3 regions of the Streptomyces durmitorensis genome follow, and region 3 is predicted to be linked to each of the others. Evidence: riboswitches for the same ligand, from Rfam matches in the RefSeq annotation. Region 3 holds a riboswitch; each other region holds the start of a gene.

Region 1 (6,931 bases), 4.4 Mb from region 3:
GTGCGCGAAGGAGCTGAACTCGATGTGGCTCCCGGCCTCGGGGTCGCTCCATACGGTGGTGTTGTTGACGCCGGGGAAGTGTGCCGCGAGGTGGATCTGCTTGAGCGGTTTGTCCGGTGACTTGCTCATGACGGGGTCCCTTCCGGTCCGGCTCAGGCGGTGGCGGCGTAGCGGCTGGCGGGGCGGGTCAGGCCCAGGAGGCCGCGCAAGGTGTCGGCTTCGTACGCGCGCCGGAAGGCGCCGCGGCGCTGGAGTTCGGGCACCAGGCCCTGGGTGATCGCCGGGAGGTCGTGCCCGACAACGGCGGGCCGCAGCCGGAATCCGCTCAGCCCGGCCCGGCCCAACTCCACGAGCAGGTCGGCCAGTTGGGCGGGCGTTCCGGTGAATACCCGCGCGTCACTGGTGTACGGGTGACCGGCGAGGGCGTCCAGACGCTCCCGGCGTGCCACTGCGACGGCCGGGTCGTCGTCGAGGAACACCACCAGGTCGCCGAAGAGATGCAGGGACTCGTCGGCGCGCCCGGCCGCGTCCTGTTCGGCACGGACGGCTGTGACGATGGCGCGTGCGTGCCCGGTGTCGCGCGGGGTGACGTATCCGATGTCGGCTGAGCGGCCGAGGAGCCGGAACGGGGCATCCGTCGGCCCCTCGTGGGCGAGGGCGCTGATGACAGGCAGGCCCTGCGGCGGCCGGGGCGTGATCGAGGGGCCCTTGACACTGAAGTGCTTGCCCTCGAAGTCGATGTAATGCAGCTTGTCGCGGTCGATGAAGCGGCCGGTGGCCACGTCCCTGATCTCCGCGTCGTCCTCCCAGCTGTCCCAGAGGCGGCGCACGGCTTCGACGTAGTCGGCCGCCTCGTCGAAGAGGTCGAAGGTCAGCTCCCGTACGTCCGGCCTGCCGAGGTCCTCGACGGCGTCGAGGGCGGGAAGCGTGCGGCGCCCGAAGTGCGCGGCCTCGTTCCGGCGTGCGGACACCTGCACCCGTACCCCGGCGCGGCCTTCGCTGACGTAGTCGAGCGTGGCGATCGCCTTGGAGATGTGGAAGGGCTCCGTGTGCGTGGCCACCACGGTCGGCACAAGGCCGATGTGGCTGGTCAGCGGCGCGACACGGGCGGCGATGAGAACGGCGTCGAGCCGCCCTCGTACCTGATCCGTGCGTCCGTCGGGTTCGGTGAAGTGCGAGGACTGGAGGCCGAGTCCGTCCTCGATCGTCACGAAGTCGAGCAGGCCGCGTTCGGCCTCGGTGACCAGATCGGTCCAGTACCGGGCGGTGAGCAACTCCCTTGGGCGGGCGGCTGGTTCGCGCCAGGCGGCGGGGTGCCAGCCCGCGCCGTCGAGCGCGACGGCCAGATGCAGCGAAGGAGCGGAGGGAGCGGAAGAGGGCAACGCGGACGAGGGTGAAGATGATGACGACACGAAGGAGTGCCTTCCTGATCGACCGTACGAGAACACCGGCCCCTCTGCTCCGAGGGTGCGGCGGCGGGGTGACGGGTCAGGAACGACAGAGCGCGCCGGCGACGCGCTGGAGGTCGATGTGCGGCCGGGAGTACAGATGCACCTGGCGGCTCGGGGCGATCGTGACGACACGCAGTGCGGACACGGGCGGCAGCAGGGATGACGTGGACGGCACAGCGGAGACTGCCGGCATGTCCGTCACCTCCGCTCGGCAAGCCAGGGCTTGACGCTGACACTCGTAACTGCTCGGGACGTTACGTGAGGCCGCAGCGGTGCGCAATGCCCGTCGATCATGGGCGTCCTCACATCGCCGTACGTGCCTCGCCGTCCCTGTCCGTCAGGGACAACCGCCGAGTCGCTCCTTCTGTTCCGCTTCCACGCCGGGAGTTCCACGGCATCGGCCTTCTTGACTCCGCCCTGTGCCCGGACCCAGACTTCCGGGGACGGTCACGATTGTCAGCGCCCGCCCGGCAGGCTCCCTGCCCGAGCGGTTCATCGGCCCCGGCCCGCTGGCAGGCAACCCTTCCGCCGCGACGGGGTGCCCCGGGTGACGACCGGGTCGCGCCGTGGCGGCGGGGCAAGTGCGGCCCGGTTGCAACGGGCCTCGACGGCAGGGCTGGTGGACATGTCCAGGGCGGTCGGTGAGAGGAAGAGCACCCAGCGGCCTCTCCTGACCGCGCCCCGGCCCCGCCCCCGCGTGTTGACCAGACGGCTGCACATCGACCTGTTGCGCGTGTGCAGCGCATCGGCTCCAGCCGTCTGACGTCCACGCATCGCCCTCTCCCTCTCCTCTCCTCTCCGTCTCCTCTCCGTCTCCTCTCCGTCTCCCTCCGCTGTGCCACCGTCGCCGTGCGCGCGGTCGGCGCCCCCTCACCTGTCTGGAGAGCCATGCCCGAGACCACGTCGCACCGTTCCCACGCTTCCCACCCGGCTTCCCTCACGGCTCCGTGCTCCCCGCTCGAAACCGCCCCGGACGGCAGCTGTCCCGCGCCCATCCGCAGCCGCATCGGCGCCGACCTGGCCGGCGGCTTCTACCCGGCGCCACACCGCTATCACCTGTACCTCTCGGCCGGATGTCCGCGCTCCTTGCGCGTCTCGATCACCCTCGACCTGCTCGGGCTCCGGGAGTCGGTCACCACGACGCTCCTGACAGCACACACCCCTGCGGCGTCACTCGACTCCCTGCACCGCTACTACGAGGCCACCGAGCATCACTTCGACGGCCCCTTGACCGTTCCCGCCCTGTGCGACCGCTGGAGCGGGCACATCGTCAGCAACCACACGCCCGACATCCTGCGCGACCTCGCCTGCCGCCTCGCCGCGCACGGCAGCGGGCCCCTCCTGCGCCCATCGGCCCTGGCGGCGCACATCGACACCTGGCACGAACTCCTCGCGAGCCCCCTCACCGACGAGACGCTGAACCGCCTCGACGGCCGGCTGGCCTCCCATTCCTATCTCGTGGGCGACGAACTCACCTCGGTGGACGTGGACTTGTGGGCCGCTCTCGTCCACCCCACTCCGGACGCGGCCGAGACCGGTGACTCCCATCCCCACGTCCGCGCGTACGTCCGCCGCCTGCACGCCCACCCCGCCTTCTACGCCAACGGCCCTCGTCCCAAGGCCGCGAGCACCTCCCGCGCCGCCCGTTCCCCGCTCTCCACACCACCGTTGAGGTAGCCCTGACTGTGCGTGCTGGTGTGTTCGCCCGCGAAGTGGAGGCCGCCCTCCCGGCGTCCCGTGAAGCCCCAGTACCGGGTGTACTGGCCGGGGCGGTAGGAGGCGTAGGAGCCGCGGGCCCAGGGGTCGTCGACCCAGGAGTCCAGCCAGCCGCGGCCGTTGTACGCCTTCTTGAGGCCAGGGACGAGCGCGTCGAGCTGCCGCAGCGCCGTGTCCGTCACCGTGGCCGACGGTGCGGCGTGCGGGCGCTCGGCCGGGTAGGTCGCGCCGCTCCAGCCGCCGGTGAACAGGGTGAGCAGACCTTCCGGTCCTGTCTGGTACGAGGAGGTGTCCCAGGAGCTGAACAGCGGGTTGTCGCTCATGATGCCGCCGCTGAATCCGTCGAACCGCGGGAACTGGCGGTCGAATTGGAACAGCAGCTTGGCATCCGTGCCCATGCCGTGGTTGTCGATGGCCTCGCGCTTGCGGGCGCTGAGCCCCGCGCCGTCCAGGTCGACGCGGCGCAGGGTGGTGAAGGGCAGGGCGAACACGACGCGGTCGGCGGTGACTTCCCCTCTGCGGCCGCCGAAGCGCAGCCGGTAGGTGCCGCCCGCGCGGCGCACGGCCGTGAGGGGGGTGTCGAAGTGGAGGGCCGACTTGGGCAACCGCTCGGCCATCGCCTGGGGGATGAGGTCGTTACCGCCCTTGACGTGGTACTTCTCGTCGGCGCCGTCGGGGCCGATGTACTGCTCCATGAGGTTGATCGCGCTCAGTTCGTCGGCGTTGTTGCCGAAGAACGTGGCCACGCTGTTGGCCATGGCGGAGGCGAGCAGGGACGACATTCCGCCGGGGACGTTCGCCGCGAGCCAGTCCCGCACCGACAGGCCGTCGAAGTCACGGGCGGCGCGCCCCGCCTCGTCCGCGGCGTAACTGCCGATGCGCCGCGCGTCGGCGGCGAGTTGCTTCTGCACGACCTCCATGTCCCGGTAGACCGCGTCTTCCGTGACCACCTTGCCCTGGAGATGGATGACACCGCGCTCGCCGTGCTCGCGATCGGGGTTCTCCTCCTCCAGGGAGATCCCCAACTCCGCGGCCAGCTTGCGGATATGGGTGTGCCGGGTGTCGATGCGCTCGCCGCCGTGCTCGGCGAGCTGGCCCGACGCGAAGCCCCGCGCGGTCCAGCAGCGCCCGCCCACCCGGCCGTCTCTCGCCTCGAACACCTGGGCCTTGACGCCTTGTTGGGCAAGCCGGTGGGCGCAGGTGAGCCCGGCGAGGCCCGCGCCGATGACGACGACGCGGGCGTCGTGCGCGGTGGTGCGGTCCGCCGCGCGCGCGGCGGTGGGCGTGAGCGTGCCGCCGAGCGCGAGACCGCCCGCGGTGGCGAGTCCGCCACGCAGCACGGTGCGCCGGGTCGTACCGGCGTCCGCCGGTTCACGTCGCGCGCGTACGACGCGCATCCAAGGGGTTCCGCCAGCAGGCATGGGTGTCTCCCGTCAGTAGGCCGTCGGATCGACCTGGGCCGTGGAGTGTCCGTGGAGTGCACGAAGCAGCCTGCTTGCTTAACTCCTTAACCAACATGCCTGGTTGACGACGGATTCCCTCGTCCGGGACCACCCGTCCTGCGGTTCTCGCAGCCACGACACCTACGGGACGTACGACGGGCTCTTCGCCGTAGCGGGTCCTGGGCGCCTTCGGAGAGTGGAGACGGCGGCCGCGGCAGGAGCGCCGCGGCCGCCTGTGATCACCAGATCCGGACGCGCTCCGAACGGTCCAGCCAGAGGCCGTCGCCCTCCGCCGTCCCGAACGCCTCGTGGAACTCGTCCAGGTTGCGCACGATGTTGGCCCGGAACTCGGGCGGCGAGTGCGGGTCGATGGTGAGGTACTGCTGCTCCTGCTCCTTGCGGCGCTTGGTGCGCCAGCAGTAGGCCCAGTTCATGAAGAGCCGCTGGGAGCCGGTCGTGCCGTCGCTCTCGGGCATCGGGGCGCCGTCGAGAGCGATCTTGTACGCCGTGTGCCCGATGGTCAGGCCGCCCAGGTCGCCGATGTTCTCGCCGACGGTGAGCGAGCCGTTGACGAACTCGTCGGGCAGGTTGCGGGGCGAGAAGGCGTCGTACTGCTTGACCAGCGCCCTCGACTTCGCCTCGAACGCGGTCTTGTCGGCCGCGGTCCACCAGTCGTTGAGGTTGCCCGCGCCGTCGTACTGCGCGCCCTGGTCGTCGAAGCCGTGGCCGATCTCGTGGCCGATGACCGAGCCGGTGCCGCCGTAGTTCTCGGCGGGGTCGGCGTCGGGCGAGAAGAACGGCTTCTGCAGGATGCCCGCGGGGAAGCAGATCTCGTTGGTGCCCGGGTTGTAGTACGCGTTGACCGTCTGCGGCAGCATGAACCACTCGTCGCGGTCGACCGGCGCACCGATCTTGGCGAGCTGCCGGTCGGACTCGAAGGCGTCCGCCGCCTGCGCGTTGCCGAGCAGGTCGTCGGGAGAGACCTCAAGGGCCGAGTAGTCGCGGAAGGTGTCCGGGTAGCCGATCTTGGGACGGAACGTGGCGAGCTTCTCGTACGCGCGCTCCTTCGTCTCGTCCGTCATCCAGTCGAGGCGGGCGATCGACTGACGGTAGGCCTCGAGCAGGTTGGCGACGAGGTCGTCCATCATCGCCTTGGAGCTCGGCGGGAAGTGCCGCGCCACGTACTCCTTGCCGACGGCCTCACCGATGGAGCCCTCGACGAAGCCGACCGCCCGCTTCCACCGGGCGCGCAGCTCCGGGGTGCCGTTGAGGGTGCGGCCGTAGAACTCGAAGTTGTTCCGGACGAACGCGTCCGTGAGGTACGGCGCGCACGAGCGAAGGACCCGGACCAGCGTCCAGTCCCGCCACTGCTCGATCGGCACCTCGTCGAGGACCGCGGACAGGTGCCGGAAGTAGGACGGCTGACGGACGCACGTCTCGGCGATGGTGTCGTCCGAGCCCCCGAGCCCCTCGACATAGGCGCGCCAGTCGAAGTGCGGTGCCAGGGTGATCAGTTCGTGCAGGGTGAGGAGGTTGTAGGTCTTCTGCACGTCACGCGTCTCGGCCCGCTCCCAGTGGCCCGCGGCGAGACGGGTCTCCAGGGCGAGGACCGCCTGCGCCGCATCGGCGGGCGAGGCGTGCTGCCCGAGCGTGAGGAGCTCGGTGAGGTAGGCGACGTACTTCTCACGGATCTCGGCGAACTTCTCTTCGCGGTAGTACGACTCGTCGGGCAGGCCGAGCCCGCCCTGGAGGACGTTGAAGAGGTAGCGGTCGGAGTTGCGGTCGTCCGTGTCGATGTACGAACCGAAGAGGCCGGAGCCGCCGGTCCGCTCGAAGCGGCCGAGGAACGCGGCGAGCTCCCGGGTGTCCCGCACCCCCGCGACCTCGTCGATCAAGGGCTGCGCGGGGGCGAGCCCGCGGGCGGCGATCGTCTCCTCGTCCATGAAGGAGGCGTACAGCGTGGCGATCTTGCGTGCGTCATCCGGGACGGCGCCGGACGACGCGGCCGACGCCAGATCCTGGATGATCACCTTCACTTGTTCCTCGGCCGTGTCGACCAACTGCACAAAGGGGCCCCAGCTGGAGCGATCCTCGGGGATCGCCTCGGTCTCCAGCCAGTGACCGTTGACGTGGCCGAACAGGTCGTCCTGCGGCCGGATCTCAGGGTTCATGCCCGCGCGGGCGTCATCCAGCATGCTCATCCACGCACCCTACGCGGACACCGGGCCCGAGCACGATCGGCTGGTCACCGCGGGCTCGGCTCAGCCCGCGACGTACTCCCGCAGATGCTGCGCCGTCACGGTCCGCGCATCGGCCACCAGG
Region 2 (6,931 bases), 1.6 Mb from region 3:
AGCCGGTGACCGGAGCCTGGGAGCCCGCCGAGACCCGCTGCGCCCTCCTGCTCGCCACGGTCGTCGCCCTCTGGTGCAGCGAGCCGCTCCACCAAGTGCCGCCCGCCGTCGTCGCGTTGATCGGCGCGGTCGTCGCCTCCTCCCCCGCTCTTGGCACCGTACGTCTGAAGGACGCCCTGAAGACGGTGCCGTGGTCGCTGCTGCTCTTCATGGCCGCGACCATGGCGATGGGTGTCGCGCTCGCCGAATCGGGGGCGGCGAAGTGGCTGGTGGGCGGGGTCCCGCTGGATGTGCCGCCCTGGCTCTTCCTGACCGTCGTCGTGGCGGTCAGCACGGCCGCGCACCTGATCCTGCAGTCCCGCTCGGCCCGCTCCTCCGTCCTGGTCCCGCTGGTCGTCGCGGCGGCCGTCGGCGCGGGCGTCAACCCGGTCGCGGCCGCCCTGGCCTCCACGGCGGCCGCCGGCTTCTGCCACACCCTGCCCGCGTCCGCGAAGCCCGTCACGCTCTTCGCCGACATTCCCGGCACCCCCACCTACGCCCCGCGCGACCTGCTGCGCCTCTCCGCGGTCCTGGCGCCGCTGACCGCCGCGCTCGTCCTGCTCTTCGCCGTCGCGCTCTGGCCGCTGCTCGGCGTGCCCGTTCGCTGAGCGCTGTGCTGGAACGTCATCTGCGGGGCCGGTGGGGGCTGGTCGCGCCGTTCCCCGCGCCCCTTCGGGGCGCTCCCCCTCGCCCATCCGTTCCCTCTGCCGTGGAGACCCTCATGCTGACCCGTTTCGCCATCGCCCCCAGCGGCTTCAAGGAGTCCCTGTCCGCGCAGTCCGCGGCCGAGGCCATCGCCGAAGGGGTACGCCGCGTCGTCCCGCACGCCGAGACCGACCTGATCCCCCTGGTGGACGGCGGCGAGGGCACCGCGCGCGCCCTGGCCACCACGGGCGGCGGCCGCCTGGTCGCGCTGCCCGCCACCGGTCCCGTCGGCCAGCGGATCGGCACGCACTTCGCGCTGCTCCCCTCCGGCACCGCCGTCGTCGAGATGGCCGCGGTCGCCGGGCTCTCGCTGGTCCCGCGCGATCTGCGCGACCCGGGCGCCACCACGACGTACGGCGTCGGCGAGCTGATCCGTGCCGCACTCGACGCGGGCGCACGCCGCATCCTGGTCGGCTGCGGCGACTCCGGTACGTCGGACGGGGGCGCGGGGGCGCTCCAGGCGCTCGGCGCCCGGCTCCTGGACGCGGACGGCTGGGAACTGCCGCGCGGCGGGCGGGAGTTGGGCCGCCTGAGCCGGATCGACCCCTCGGGCCTCGACCCCCGCCTGAAGGACACCGAGATCCGCGTCGCCTGCAACCCCTTCAACGTCCTGACCGGCGAGCGCGGCGTCGCCCGCGTCTTCGGCCCCCAGAAGGGCGCGACCCCCACGCAGGTCGAACAGCTCGCGGCGGCCCTTGAACACTGGGCGCACATCCTGACCCGCGACCTGCACGTCACGGCGGATCTCTCCCAAGGCCCCGGAACGGGTGCCTCCGGCGGTCTCGGCGCCGGCCTCGCGGCGCTCGGCGCCCAGCTCCTGCCCCGCTTCGACGTCCTGCTCGACCACCTGGACCTGGACGCACGCCTGGCCCGCGCCGACCTCGTCGTCACGGCCGAGGGCGCCCTGGACCACCAGACGCCACGCGGCAAGATCCCCGCCGAAGTAGCCAGGCGCGCCAAGCGGTTCGGCCGCCCGGTCCTGGTCCTCGCGGGCACGATCGGCCAGGGCGCGCACCACGTACGGGCGGAGGGCGTGGACGCCTACAGCGCGATCCTGCCCGCGCCGGTCTCGCTCACCGAGGCGCTCGGCCGGGGCGGCGAATTCCTCACCGACGCGACCGAGCGGGCCCTGCGGATGATCGTGCTGGGCTCACGCCTGAAGGGCAGGCCCAAGGCTCAGGCGGCCGTGGTGTCCGGGACGCAACGCCCGTCCTCCGTGCGGTAGTTCCAGCGCGCGCCGTCCGCCACGAGCTCCTTGACGGCGCGCACGAAGCGCTCCACGTGCTCGTCCGGGGTGCCCGCGCCGAAGCTGACGCGGATGGCGTTCAGGGACTTCTCGCCGGGCGCGGCCTCGGGGGCACCGCACTCGCCCTGGGTCTGCGGGTCGCTGCCGAGCAGGGTGCGCACCAGCGGGTGGGCGCAGAAGAGACCGTCGCGTACGCCGATGCCGTACTCGGCGGAGAGCGCGGCGGCGAAGTGCGAGCTGTTCCAGCCCTCGACGACGAAGGAGATGACGCCGACGCGCGGCGCGTCGTCGCCGAAGAGCGAGAGCACCTTCACGGCGGGCACGTCGGCGAGGCCCTCGCGCACCTTCGCGATGAGGTGGCGCTCACGGGCGACGAGCTCGTCGAAGCCCGCCTCGGTCAGCGCCTTGCAGGCGGAGGCGATCGAGTACACGCCGATGACGTTCGGCGAACCGGCCTCGTGCCGCGCGGCGGTGTCGTGCCACTCGACGTCCACGCCGCCGTCGCTGCGCCGCGCGACCTTCCGCGAGGCGCCGCCGCCCGCGAGGTACGGCTCGGCGGCCCGCAGCCAGTCGGAGCGGCCCGCGAGGACGCCCGAGCCGAAGGGCGCGTACAGCTTGTGGCCGGAGAACGCGACCCAGTCGACGTCCAACTCGCTGATGGAGACCGGGTGGTGGGGCGCGAGCTGCGCGGCGTCCAGGACGATGCGGGCGCCGTGCGCGTGGGCCGCGGCGGCCAGCTCCTTGACCGGCCACAGCTCACCGGTGACGTTCGACGCGCCGGTCACGCAGACCAGGGCGGGCCCGTAGGGGTCGCGGTCGGCGAGGGCGCGCTCCAGGGTGGCGACGGCCTGGTCGGGGGTGCGCGGCGCGTTCAGGTACGTCACGCGGGCGTCGCGCCAGGGCAGGAGCGAGGCGTGGTGCTCGGTCTCGAAGACGAAGACCTGGCAGTCGGCCGGGAGGGCCGCGGCAAGCAGATTCAGCGAGTCGGTGGTCGAGCGCGTGAAGACGACCTGGTCGTCCTCGCGGCAGCCGAGGAACTCGGCGACGGTGACCCGGCTGTTCTCGAAGAGGTCGGTGGAGAGCTGCGAGAGGTACCCGGCACCGCGGTGCACGCTGCCGTAGTACGGCGCGTACGCGGCCACGTCGTCCCACACCCGCTGCAGCGCGGGGGCGCTCGCCGCGTAGTCGAGCGCCGCGTAGGTCACCTCGCCGCCGGTGACGAGCGGCACGGTGACGTCACGGCCGAGCACCGGCAGCGGCGCGGCACAGCAGGGGTCGGCGGACTCGGCGGAGGCGGCGGCGGAGTCGGTGGTGGTGGCGACGATGCGTGCGGACATGGCGAACTCCCGTGGGAAGGCAGGCGAGTTCACTGCAAGGGCGCCGTCACGGCGCTGCAGTGATGAAGAGAAAAGGGGGTGCGGAAAAGGGGCCGGAAAGCCCTATCGCATTCGCTTGCTCACGAGACTGCTCCCTTGAGGACCAGGACCCCAGGGTTCGCAGGGGTCCGCGCTTGCCATGGACCTTGCTGTCCACGGCCTGGTCTTCACCCGGGGCACCCCGCCACGGACGGAGGGTTGCCGGACAGCGAGCCGGGGCCTAATCGCTGTCACTCATGACCTGCGCAGCATCTTGCCACACGATCTTCCCGGTGCCCACCGCAGTCCGGGATCCGGACTGCGGTGGGCACCACATTCACCTGTTGCTGGCCGACACCCAGCGCTCAAGGGCCTTCTTCGCGGCCCCGGAGTCGATCGACTCGGCCGCCTGCGCGATGCCCGCGCGGATCTGCTCCACGAGGCTCCCCTCGCCCGGCGAGAGGGCCACCAGGGCCGCCGCCGAGTTGAGCAGCACCGCGTCCCGCACGGGCCCGGTCTCGCCGTCCAGGAGGCGCAGCGCCACCTCGGCGTTGTACGAGGCGTCGGCGCCCCGCAGCGCCTCCACGGGGACGAGGTCGATGCCGACGTCGCGCGGGTCGAAGGACTCCTCGCGCACGGCGCCGTCCCGCACGACCCAGACCCGGGAGGTCGACGTGGTCGTCAGCTCGTCGAGGCCGTCGTCACCGCGGAAGACGAGGGAGGAGTGCCCGCGCTCGGCGAAGACCCCGGCCACGATCGGCGCCATCCGCGCGTCGGCCACACCGACGGCCTGGGAGCGCACCCGGGCCGGGTTCGTCAGCGGACCCAGGAGGTTGAACACGGTCCTGATCCCCAACTGGCTGCGCGCACCGCCCGCGTACCGCAGCGCCGGGTGGAACTTCACCGCGAAGCAGAAGGTGATCCCCGCCTCCTCCGCGACCTCGACGACCCGCCGCGGGGTGAGCTCAAGATTCACGCCGAGCTTCTCCAGCACGTCGGAGGCGCCGCTGGCCGACGACGCGGCGCGGTTGCCGTGCTTGACGACCTTCGCGCCCGCGCCGGCGATGACGATCGCGGACATCGTGGAGATGTTGACGGTCTTGGCACCGTCACCGCCCGTGCCGACGATGTCGACGGTCCGCCCCGGCACCTCGATCACGTTGGCGTGCTCGTACATGGTGCGTACGAGACCGGAGATCTCCTCCACGGTCTCGCCCTTGGCCCGCAGCGCCACGACGAAGCCGGCGATCTGCGCGTCGGTGGCCTCGCCCCGCATGATGCGGTCCATCGCCCAGGCCGTGTCGTCGGCGCTCTGGTCGGTCCCGTCGAGCAGGCCGTTCAGCACACCCGGCCAGGAACGGGCCGCCGCGGTATTGCCTCCTGCGGGGGTCACAGCGCTCATAGCCGCTCCTGGGTTCGTCAGCGTAGGAAGAAAGCATCCCGGTACATGGGGACGGGACCACCTTATCCAGCCCGGGGGACGGCAAAGAGCCCCGTCCATGCACTGGATGCAGGGGACGGGGCTCTCGCCGTGGCGACCTCGGGTCAGAACGTCGGAGCGTTCGGAGGATCAGTGGTGGCCGTGGCCGCTCGTGATCTCCTTGTACTCCTCGGTGGTGGGCTTGGGGATCTGGTTGTCCTCCCCGTAGTAGCCCTTGCTGAGCTTGGCCCGGAGCTTCTGCGAACCGGTCACCTTGCGCTCGACGCCGTTCTCGTCGACCGAGGGGCCGATCTCGACCGGCGCGTACTGCTCGTGCGCGGTGAGCGTGTGCAGCTGCTCCTGGCCCAGCGGCTCGTGGACCTCGATGAACTCACCGTGCGGCAGGCGCTTGATGATGCCCGACTCGCGGCCGTGCAGGACCTTCTCCTTGTCGCGCCGCTGCAGACCCAGGCAGATCCGCTTGGTGGCGATGAAGGCGAGGACCGGTGCCACGAAGAAGGCGATGCGCACGAACCAGGTGATCGAGTTGATCGACAGGTGGAAGTGCGTGGCCCAGAGGTCGTTTCCACCACCGACGAGCAGCACGAAGTACCAGGTGATCCACGCGACGCCGAACGCCGTGCGGGTCGGGACGTTGCGCGGGCGGTCCAGGATGTGGTGCTCGCGCTTGTCGCCGGTGACCCAGGACTCGATGAACGGGTAGACCGCGATCGCGACCAGGACCAGCGGGAAGATGATCAGCGGGATGAACACGCCCAGGACGAGCGTGTGACCCCAGGCGTTGATCTCCCAGCCCGGCATGACACGGATCAGACCCTCGGAGAAGCCCATGTACCAGTCGGGCTGGGCTCCGGTGGAGACCTGGTCGGGACGGTAGGGACCGAGCGCCCAGATCGGGTTGATCGTGGCGATCGCCGAGATGGCCGCGATCACGCCGAAGACCAGGAAGAAGAACCCTCCGGCCTTCGCCATGTAGACCGGGAGCAGCGGCATGCCGACGACGTTCTTGTTCGTCTTGCCGGGGCCCGCGAACTGCGTGTGCTTGTGGTAGAAGACCAGGATCAGGTGCGCCACCACGAGGCCGAGCATGATGCCCGGCAGCAGCAGGATGTGCACCGAGTAGAACCGGGCCACGAAGTCGCCGCCGGGGAACTCCCCGCCGAACAGGAACATCGACAGGTACGTGCCCACGATCGGCACGGACAGGACGGCGCCCTGCATGAAGCGCACACCGGTACCGGAGAGCAGGTCGTCAGGGAGCGAGTAACCGGTGAAGCCGGTGAACATGCCGAGGACGAACAGCAGGAACCCGAAGACCCAGTTGACCTCGCGGGGCTTGCGGAAGGCACCCGTGAAGAAGACGCGCATCATGTGCACGAACATCGCCGCGAGGAAGATCAGCGCCGCCCAGTGGTGGATCTGCCGGATCAGCAGACCACCGCGCACATCGAAGCTGATGTGCATGGTCGAGTTGAACGCCTCGGACATCAGCTGGCCCTGCAGCGGGATGTAGCTGCCGTGGTACTCCACCTCGTTCATCGACGGGTGGAAGAACAGGGTCAGGTACACACCCGTGAGGATGATGATGATGAAGCTGTAGAGGCAGATCTCACCGAGCATGAAGGACCAGTGGTCCGGGAAGATCTTGCGCATGTTGGCCTTGGCCAGGGAGTAGATCCCCAGGCGGCCGTCTGCCCAGTCGGCGACCCGCTCACCGGCGGGCGCGTCCTTCTTGCGCGTATCAGTCGTCGTAGTGCTCATCCGCGCTCCCAGAATGCAGGACCGACAGGCTCAGCGAAGTCGCCGAGCGCCTCGAGGTAGCCCTCTTCGTTCACGGCGATGCGCAGCTGCGGCAGCGCGTGACCGGCCGGGCCGAAGATCACTCGGGCACCGTCGGAAAGGTCGAAGGTGGACTGGTGGCACGGGCAGAGGACGTGGTGCGTCTGCTGCTCGTACAGGGAGATCGGGCAGCCGACGTGGGTGCAGATCTTCGAGTACGCGACGACACCGTCGTGCGACCACTCGAGCTCCTGCTTGTCCTTGATGTTGTCCGGCTGGATCCGGACGATCATCAGGGCCGCCTTGGCGATCTCCTTCTGGAAGTCGTGATCGTGCTCCTCCAGGCCCTCGGGCTTGGCGAAGGTC
Region 3 (6,931 bases):
GAGGACCGCGGCGCCCTGAGCGGCGCTCTCCGCGAGCGCTTCGGCGAAGGCCCGGTTGTAGGTCTCGTACGACGCCCACTGGGCCCGGAACTCCGGTCCGAAGGCCGGTTCGAGCGGCGTCTGGTAGAGCATGTGGTGGACGAACCACAGCACCGAGTTCGCGATGCCGTTGTACGCGTCGGCGTGCACCCCCTCGTGCGAGCCCGCGTCGATGTCGAGCATCCGGACCCCGGGCTCGCCCACCCCGCGCCGCACGGCCTCCCGGTCGCCTTCACCCAGCGCCGCGCAGACCCATAGGGCAGCAGGGTCGGAACCGTCGGAGTCCCCGATCGCGCTCAGCCCGGAGACGAGTCCGCCGCCGCCCCGCTTGGCCGTCAGCTCCCCGTTGTCCTCCAGGGCGTACGTGACGGGGCCGCGGTTGGACGCGACGAGGACCTGGGCGGCGGCGTGCTCGGAGACCATGTGCCGAACCTAGCCCTTCCCGGAAGCGCTCAAACGTACGGCCGGACCCGTGGCGGGCCCGGCCGTATACATTCAGCGAAATCAGGGAATCCGGGGAACCCAGGGACCCGCGGCTAGTCCCGCCTGCTCCTCGCCGCCGCCACCGCGAGCGCGCCCAGTGCGCACAGGGCGATCGCGAGGCCCGCGTACAGCATCGTGTCCGAGTCGCTGCCCGTGTCGGCCAGCTGGGGCGGGGCGTCCGCGCGTCCCACGGGGCCGTTCTGCGGCTCCTGCGGGGCAGGACGTGCCTGCACGCGCTGGGCGAGGATCGCCGAGGTGCACGGGTCGTCGCCGCCCCGGACGGATGCGGGGCAGTTGCTGCCGGGCGCCGTCACGGTGACCACCCTGACCTGGCCCGCCGTGCAGGAGACCGTCAGCTTCTGGGTGACGGTGACCTTGCCGTGCGGGCGGACGTCGCCCTTCCAGACGTACTTCGAACCCTGCTTGGTGACCTTGCCGCTGCTCGCGACGGGCTTGGTGCCGGGCGTCACCTGCCAGGACGCGGTGGCTCCGGTACGCGTGCTGCCCGAGGGGTTCTTGATGGTGATGGTGTTCTTGACGTCGCTGCACACCGGCGCGGTCCGCCGTGCGGGCACGTTGGTGATCCTGACCGGCGGCTGCTTCCGCTCGATGACCGGCGCGGCCCCGCACTTGGGGTCGGTGCTGCCCGCGTCGCAGTTGGAGCGCGGGGTCTCGACATCGACGTTGTTGAGCAGCTTGCCGTCGCCGCTGACTGGGTCCTTGATCTTGACCGAGTACGTCACCGTCGCCGTCTCACCGGCCGGGATGTCGCCGGTGTAGCTGATCTTCGGCTTGGTGTACGAGACGTCGCCGGTGCTCGCCTTCGCGTCGTCGTTGTACGTCGCGTCGTCGAGGTTGTCCGTCAGGTCGTCGCTGAACTTGGCGTTCGGGTAGTCGAGCTTGCTGATGTTCTTCGCCTTGACCGTGTAGGTCAGCGTGCCACCCGGCTTGATCGTCTTGGGGCTCGCCGTCTTCGTCACCTCCAGGTCGGGGACCGGGACGGAGAGCGCGAACGCCGAGGGGACGTACGTGTCGCCCTTCGTGGAGAAGCTCAGCGTCGTGGAGGTCGCGCCGACCGGGATCGGCTCGGCGGCCGGGGCGCGGGTACCGCTGCCCGTGACGTCGAACTCCTTGGCGTCGATGGAGAGGTTGTTGGTCATCTTCGGGTCGAGGGCGCCGTCGTCCTCGCTGATGAAGAAGTTGTTGGTGCTGCCCGTGTGCGCCTCGGTCATGGTCTGGCCGCCGACCAGGAAGCGGTCGCCGGGGGTGTTCCAGTCGCCTTCGTACGCGGTGACGCTGGCGCGCGGCTTGCCGTCCGTGCGGTAGAAGCCGTCGACCGTGACGCTGGTGGCGGGCGACGTGGAGCGCTGCAGGACGTGGCCGCCGTAGACGTAGACGTTGCGGCGGTCGGGGGCGTGGTCGTCGTTGGGGCCGTCGTACTTGTAGACGACGGTGAGCGACCAGCCCGCGACGCAGCCCTTGCCGGTGGGCGCCCAGATGTCGCCGACCGCGACCGGGACGGGTGCTCCGGTGCCGGTGACGCCGCTGAAGAGGCCCGTGATGTCGGCCTCGCCGGTGTAGTAGTGCGGGCCGTTGGTCGACGCCGGGTCCTTGACCAGGTTCGCCGGGGTGACCTTCGAGGGAGGCGCGCCGTCCACGCCGACGGCGGGCACCGCGTCCAGGGGTTCGCCGGGGGATGGCTGCACGTCGGCGCCCGAGATGTCGCAGCGCCTCAGCTGGGCGCCGCTGGGGCCCTTGTACGTTCCGTCGTTGCCGCCGAAGAAGAGGCGTGCGTACGCGACCTTCGCGCCGGGCGGGATCGCGACCTGGCCGGTGCTCGATCCGTGTTCGGGGTCCATGCCCGCGGCGTTGATCCGCTGCATGACGAAGGTGTTGTTGTTGTCGCGGCCCTGGCCGTCCGCGGCGGTGGCGCAGCGCGCCGCCATGTCCGCGGGCGTCGTCGGGCAGCCCATGACCGTGTTGCCGATGGTCCTGAAGTCGCCGTACAGCGATTCGTCGTAGCGCTTGGCGAAGGGCTCGATCACATCCGCGGCGGCGGGTGCGGCCGCGGCGCCGAGCGCCCCTGCCGCGAGTCCGGCCGTGGCCAGGGCCACACCGCCGATGCGTCGCGCGCTTCCCATTACCTGTCTGACCCACATAAGTGGGAAATGTAGACAAAACGCCCGGTCTTGGGCGGTTACGCCACGCGGCGAGCGGTGTACTCCGCGATGTCGGCCATCGGCGGCCGCTCCTCCGTGTCCACCGAATGGGTCCGCGGCTCGAACCCGTCCGCACCCCGCTCGAACTGCGTGAGCTCGGGGCGTACGAGATGGCCGCGCGCGAGCCGCAGCTGCGCCGTCCGGTAGATCGCCGCCGCCATCCGGCCCAGCGCCTGCCCGTCCTGGTGCCGGTGCTTGCGCACGCCGACATCGACCTGCGCGAGCGCGTCCAGGCCCACGGTGTGCAGGGCGTCGACGAGCAGGCCCAGCTCCACTCCGTAACCGACGGGGAACGGCAGCCGCTCAAGGAGTGACCTGCGCGCCGCGTACTCGCCGCCCAACGGCTGGACGAACCCGGCCAGTTGGGGCCAGTGCATGTTCAGCAGCGGGCGCGCCATCAGCTCGGTGACCCGACCGCCCTGACCTGCGGTTCCAGCCAGCGGACGGTCGTACATCGCCTTCACGAAGTCCACGTCGGGCTCGGTCAGGAGCGGGCCCACGATGCCGGTGACGAAGTCCGCCGAGAACTCCCTCAGGTCCGCGTCGACGAACGCGACGATGTCACCGCCGGTCACCAGGAGTGAGCGCCACAGGACCTCGCCCTTGCCGGGCACGGCCGGGATGCGCGGCAGGATCTCGTCCCGGTGCACGACCCGCGCGCCCGCCTCACGGGCGACCTCGGCCGTACGGTCCCGGGATCCGGAGTCGATCACCACGAGCTCGTCGACCAGGCAGGCCTCCTCGACCAGCTCCCGGCGGATCTCGGCGACGATCTCCCCGACCGTCTCCTCCTCGTCGAGCGCGGGCAGGACGACACTCACCGAGGCTCCCGACGCCCGTTTGGCGGCGACGAGTGCGCTGAGCGGACGGTCGGCAACGGACCAGGAACGCCTGGTCAGCCAGCGCTCGGCCTCTTCCAGCACGGGTTGCTCCTCCTGTGTGTGGCCTACATGTGATCCATCTCGCGGTTCGGACGACTATCTCAAGGGTCCAGGCCGTCGGTTACAGTCTTGAACAACGCGGATGACCATCGCATGTCGGGGGTCGACGCGTAACAAATGCCCTGGGCCCCCAAAGCCCCGGCGCCATACCGCTCATCCAGAGGGGCAGAGGGATACGGCCCGTTGAAGCCCCGGCAACCATCCCGCCGACCGCGCACGCGAGGTCTCGGTGGGGAAGGTGCCAATTCCGTCTCGTGACGAGATGCGTCACGGGGAAGATGAGGAGAAAGGGCCTCGCCTCCATGGCTGCGCAGACTGTCGGAACGTTCGAAAACACCCCCTCCACCACGGGTTCTGTGGACCTCGGCCCCGCATCGGGCCTTTCCTGCCGCGAGTGCGGCGAGCTGTACGCGCTCGGCCCGATCTTCGCCTGCGAGGCCTGTTTCGGCCCGCTCGAAGTCGCGTACGACCTGCCGACCGGTGACCCCGAGGCGCTCCGGAAGCAGATCGAGTCCGGCCCCGACAACATCTGGCGCTACGCGCCTCTGCTGCCCGTCCCCGCGGACGTGGCGTCCAAGCCGAACATCAACCCCGGCTGGACCAAGCTCGTCAAGGCCGACAACCTCGCGCGTGAACTCGGCGTCGAGCAGGGCAAGTTGTTCGTCAAGGACGACTCCGGCAACCCGACGCACTCGTTCAAGGACCGTGTCGTGGCGCAGGCCATCGAGGCGGCGCGCGCGTTCGGCTTCACCACCCTCTCCTGCTCCTCCACCGGCAACCTCGCCGGCGCCGTCGGTGCCGCCGCGGCACGCGCCGGCTTCCGCTCCTGCGTGTTCATCCCGCACGACCTGGAGCAGGGCAAGGTCGTCATGGCCGCGGTCTACGGCGGCGAGCTCGTCGGCATCGAGGGCAACTACGACGACGTGAACCGCTTCTGCTCCGAGCTCATCGGCGACCCGCTGGGCGAGGGCTGGGGCTTCGTGAACGTGAACCTGCGGCCGTACTACGGCGAGGGCTCCAAGACCCTCGCGTACGAGATCTGCGAGCAGCTGGGGTGGGTCCTTCCCGACCAGCTGGTGATCCCGATCGCCTCGGGCTCGCAGCTCACGAAGATCGACAAGGGGCTCAAGGAGCTCATCGCGCTCGGCCTCGTCGAGGACAAGCCGTACAAGATCTTCGGCGCGCAGGCCGAGGGCTGCTCGCCGGTGTCGACCGCCTTCAAGGCCGGGCACGACGTCGTCCGGCCGCAGAAGCCGGACACCATCGCCAAGTCGCTCGCCATCGGCAACCCCGCCGACGGGCCGTACGTCCTGGACATCGCGCGTCGCACGGGCGGTGCGGTGGAGGACGTGAACGACGAGCAGGTCGTCGATGCGATCAAGCTGCTCGCCCGGACCGAGGGGATCTTCGCGGAGACCGCCGGTGGTGTGACGGTCGGCGTCACGAAGAAGCTGATCGAGGCGGGCCTCATCGATCCCTCCCTGACCACGGTGGTCCTGAACACCGGTGATGGCCTCAAAACGCTTGACGCTGTCGCTGAGACTTCGCAGGCCACCGCTACCATCCGGCCCAGCCTTGACGCGTTCCGCGCCGCCGGGCTCGCCGACTAGCCGCCGTAGGGCCTGACCGCCGTCGTCGACGGCGGTCGTGGTCCGTCCTCGCGCAGTTCCCCGCGCCCCTGAAGGGGCCCCACACACCCCGAGGTGAAATCAATGAGCGTCAAGGTTCGCATCCCCACCATTCTTCGCACCTACACCGGCGGTCAGTCCGAGGTCGCCGCAGAGGGGGCGACCCTCTCCGAGGTCATCGCCGACCTGGAGGCCAAGCACGCCGGTATCGCGGCCCGTGTCCTGGACGACCAGGGCAAGCTGCGGCGCTTCGTGAACGTGTACGTGAACGACGACGACGTCCGTTTCGAGCAGGGCCTTCAGACCGCGACGCCGGACGGCGCGGGGGTCTCGATCATTCCCGCCGTCGCCGGTGGTTGATCCTTTAAAGAAACACCCTGCGTAATCTTCATTGCCCCCTCCGCGAGAGAAGCGGAGGGGGCAATTCCATGTGGTTGAGCGCGGTACAGTTGGGAAGCGAGCTTCCCCGTTTGTGCCGAGCGCATATACGAAGTCGCCCCGAGGGCGACAAGAAGTAGCCAAAGTGCACTGCCCATTTGCCCTTCTCGTGGCATTTGTCTGGCCCGACTTGCCCTGAACTCCGGTAAATCCTCCGCATATTTCCGATCAGGCGTGCCCAGAATTCTCGTCCGATTGACCTGTTGCAGAGGGCAGTTGGACAGATACATTCAGCCGCGGTCGACGCGTTCCGGCGCACGCCTCCACAACCCATTGGGGGGGTGAGGTCTGACCCGGGTCCGCGAAGTGCGGGTCCGTGCAAGGGCCAGTAATAGGGGAGTTAGGCATGGCTCAGGGCACCGTCAAGTGGTTCAACGCGGAGAAGGGGTACGGCTTCATCGCGGTCGACGGTGGTGCGGATGTTTTCGTCCACTACAGCGCGATTCAGATGGACGGCTACCGCACCCTTGAAGAAGGTCAGCGAGTTGAGTTCGAGATCTCGCAGGGCCAGAAGGGTCCGCAGGCGGACATGGTCAAGCTCGCCGTCTGATCTCGGCGCGATCGGCCAGCGACTTAGCGAGTGACGAAGGGCCCGTATCCCCACAGGGGGTGCGGGCCCCTCGTACGTCTGGGATCCGTGAGAGGCGCTTGCACTCGCAGGGGTCGAGTGCTAATCATTGGGCTTAGCACTCTCCGAGTGAGAGTGACAGAACTTGGATCGGGTCGGTGAGGCCCGCAGGCCGGGTGGGGCAAGGAACCACAAGGCTTGCAGGCCGTCCGTCGCGGGCGCTGGCGCGATCCGGAAGCATGCCACCCCTGTCCGGGAGGACCACTTCACATGGCCAAGATCATCGCGTTCGACGAGGAGGCACGGCGCGGCCTCGAGCGCGGCATGAACCAGCTCGCCGACGCCGTCAAGGTGACCCTGGGCCCCAAGGGTCGCAACGTCGTCCTCGAGAAGAAGTGGGGTGCCCCCACGATCACCAACGATGGTGTTTCCATCGCCAAGGAGATCGAGCTCGAGGACCCGTACGAGAAGATCGGCGCCGAGCTGGTCAAGGAGGTCGCGAAGAAGACGGACGACGTCGCCGGTGACGGCACGACGACCGCGACCGTCCTGGCGCAGGCGCTGGTCCGCGAGGGCCTGCGCAACGTAGCCGCCGGTGCCAACCCGATGGCCCTC

Evidence for each region. A riboswitch is a leader RNA that binds a small molecule or an ion and turns the genes downstream of it on or off. The one in region 3 is predicted to bind S-adenosylmethionine.
Region 1: linked by a shared signal. The riboswitch ahead of M4V62_RS03640 (glutathione binding-like protein) and the one ahead of thrC (threonine synthase) in region 3 are both predicted to bind S-adenosylmethionine.
Region 2: linked by a shared signal. The riboswitch ahead of M4V62_RS30350 (aminotransferase class V-fold PLP-dependent enzyme) and the one ahead of thrC (threonine synthase) in region 3 are both predicted to bind S-adenosylmethionine.

The regions. Positions count from the first base shown of each region.
Region 1 is NZ_CP097289.1:836,345-843,275, forward strand. It holds gene M4V62_RS03625 (NtaA/DmoA family FMN-dependent monooxygenase) at 1-129, opposite strand, end outside; gene M4V62_RS03630 (LLM class flavin-dependent oxidoreductase) at 153-1,382, opposite strand; gene M4V62_RS03635 (putative leader peptide) at 1,489-1,644, opposite strand; SAM riboswitch class IV at 1,897-2,041, shown strand; gene M4V62_RS03640 (glutathione binding-like protein) at 2,340-3,128, shown strand; gene M4V62_RS03645 (flavin monoamine oxidase family protein) at 3,047-4,588, opposite strand; gene M4V62_RS03650 (M13 family metallopeptidase) at 4,849-6,810, opposite strand; gene M4V62_RS03655 (ATP-binding cassette domain-containing protein) at 6,871-6,931, opposite strand, start outside.
Region 2 is NZ_CP097289.1:6,808,695-6,815,625, reverse strand. It holds gene M4V62_RS30360 (SLC13 family permease) at 1-647, shown strand, start outside; gene M4V62_RS30355 (glycerate kinase family protein) at 761-1,969, shown strand; gene M4V62_RS30350 (aminotransferase class V-fold PLP-dependent enzyme) at 1,921-3,327, opposite strand; SAM riboswitch class IV at 3,492-3,608, opposite strand; gene trpD (anthranilate phosphoribosyltransferase) at 3,683-4,747, opposite strand; gene qcrB (cytochrome bc1 complex cytochrome b subunit) at 4,916-6,547, opposite strand; gene qcrA (cytochrome bc1 complex Rieske iron-sulfur subunit) at 6,544-6,931, opposite strand, start outside.
Region 3 is NZ_CP097289.1:5,214,635-5,221,565, forward strand. It holds gene M4V62_RS23470 (alpha,alpha-trehalose-phosphate synthase (UDP-forming)) at 1-462, opposite strand, end outside; gene M4V62_RS23475 (DUF11 domain-containing protein) at 576-2,663, opposite strand; gene M4V62_RS23480 (glucosyl-3-phosphoglycerate synthase) at 2,720-3,664, opposite strand; SAM riboswitch class I at 3,833-3,967, shown strand; gene thrC (threonine synthase) at 3,985-5,292, shown strand; gene M4V62_RS23490 (MoaD/ThiS family protein) at 5,395-5,670, shown strand; gene M4V62_RS23495 (cold-shock protein) at 6,095-6,298, shown strand; gene groL (chaperonin GroEL) at 6,587-6,931, shown strand, end outside.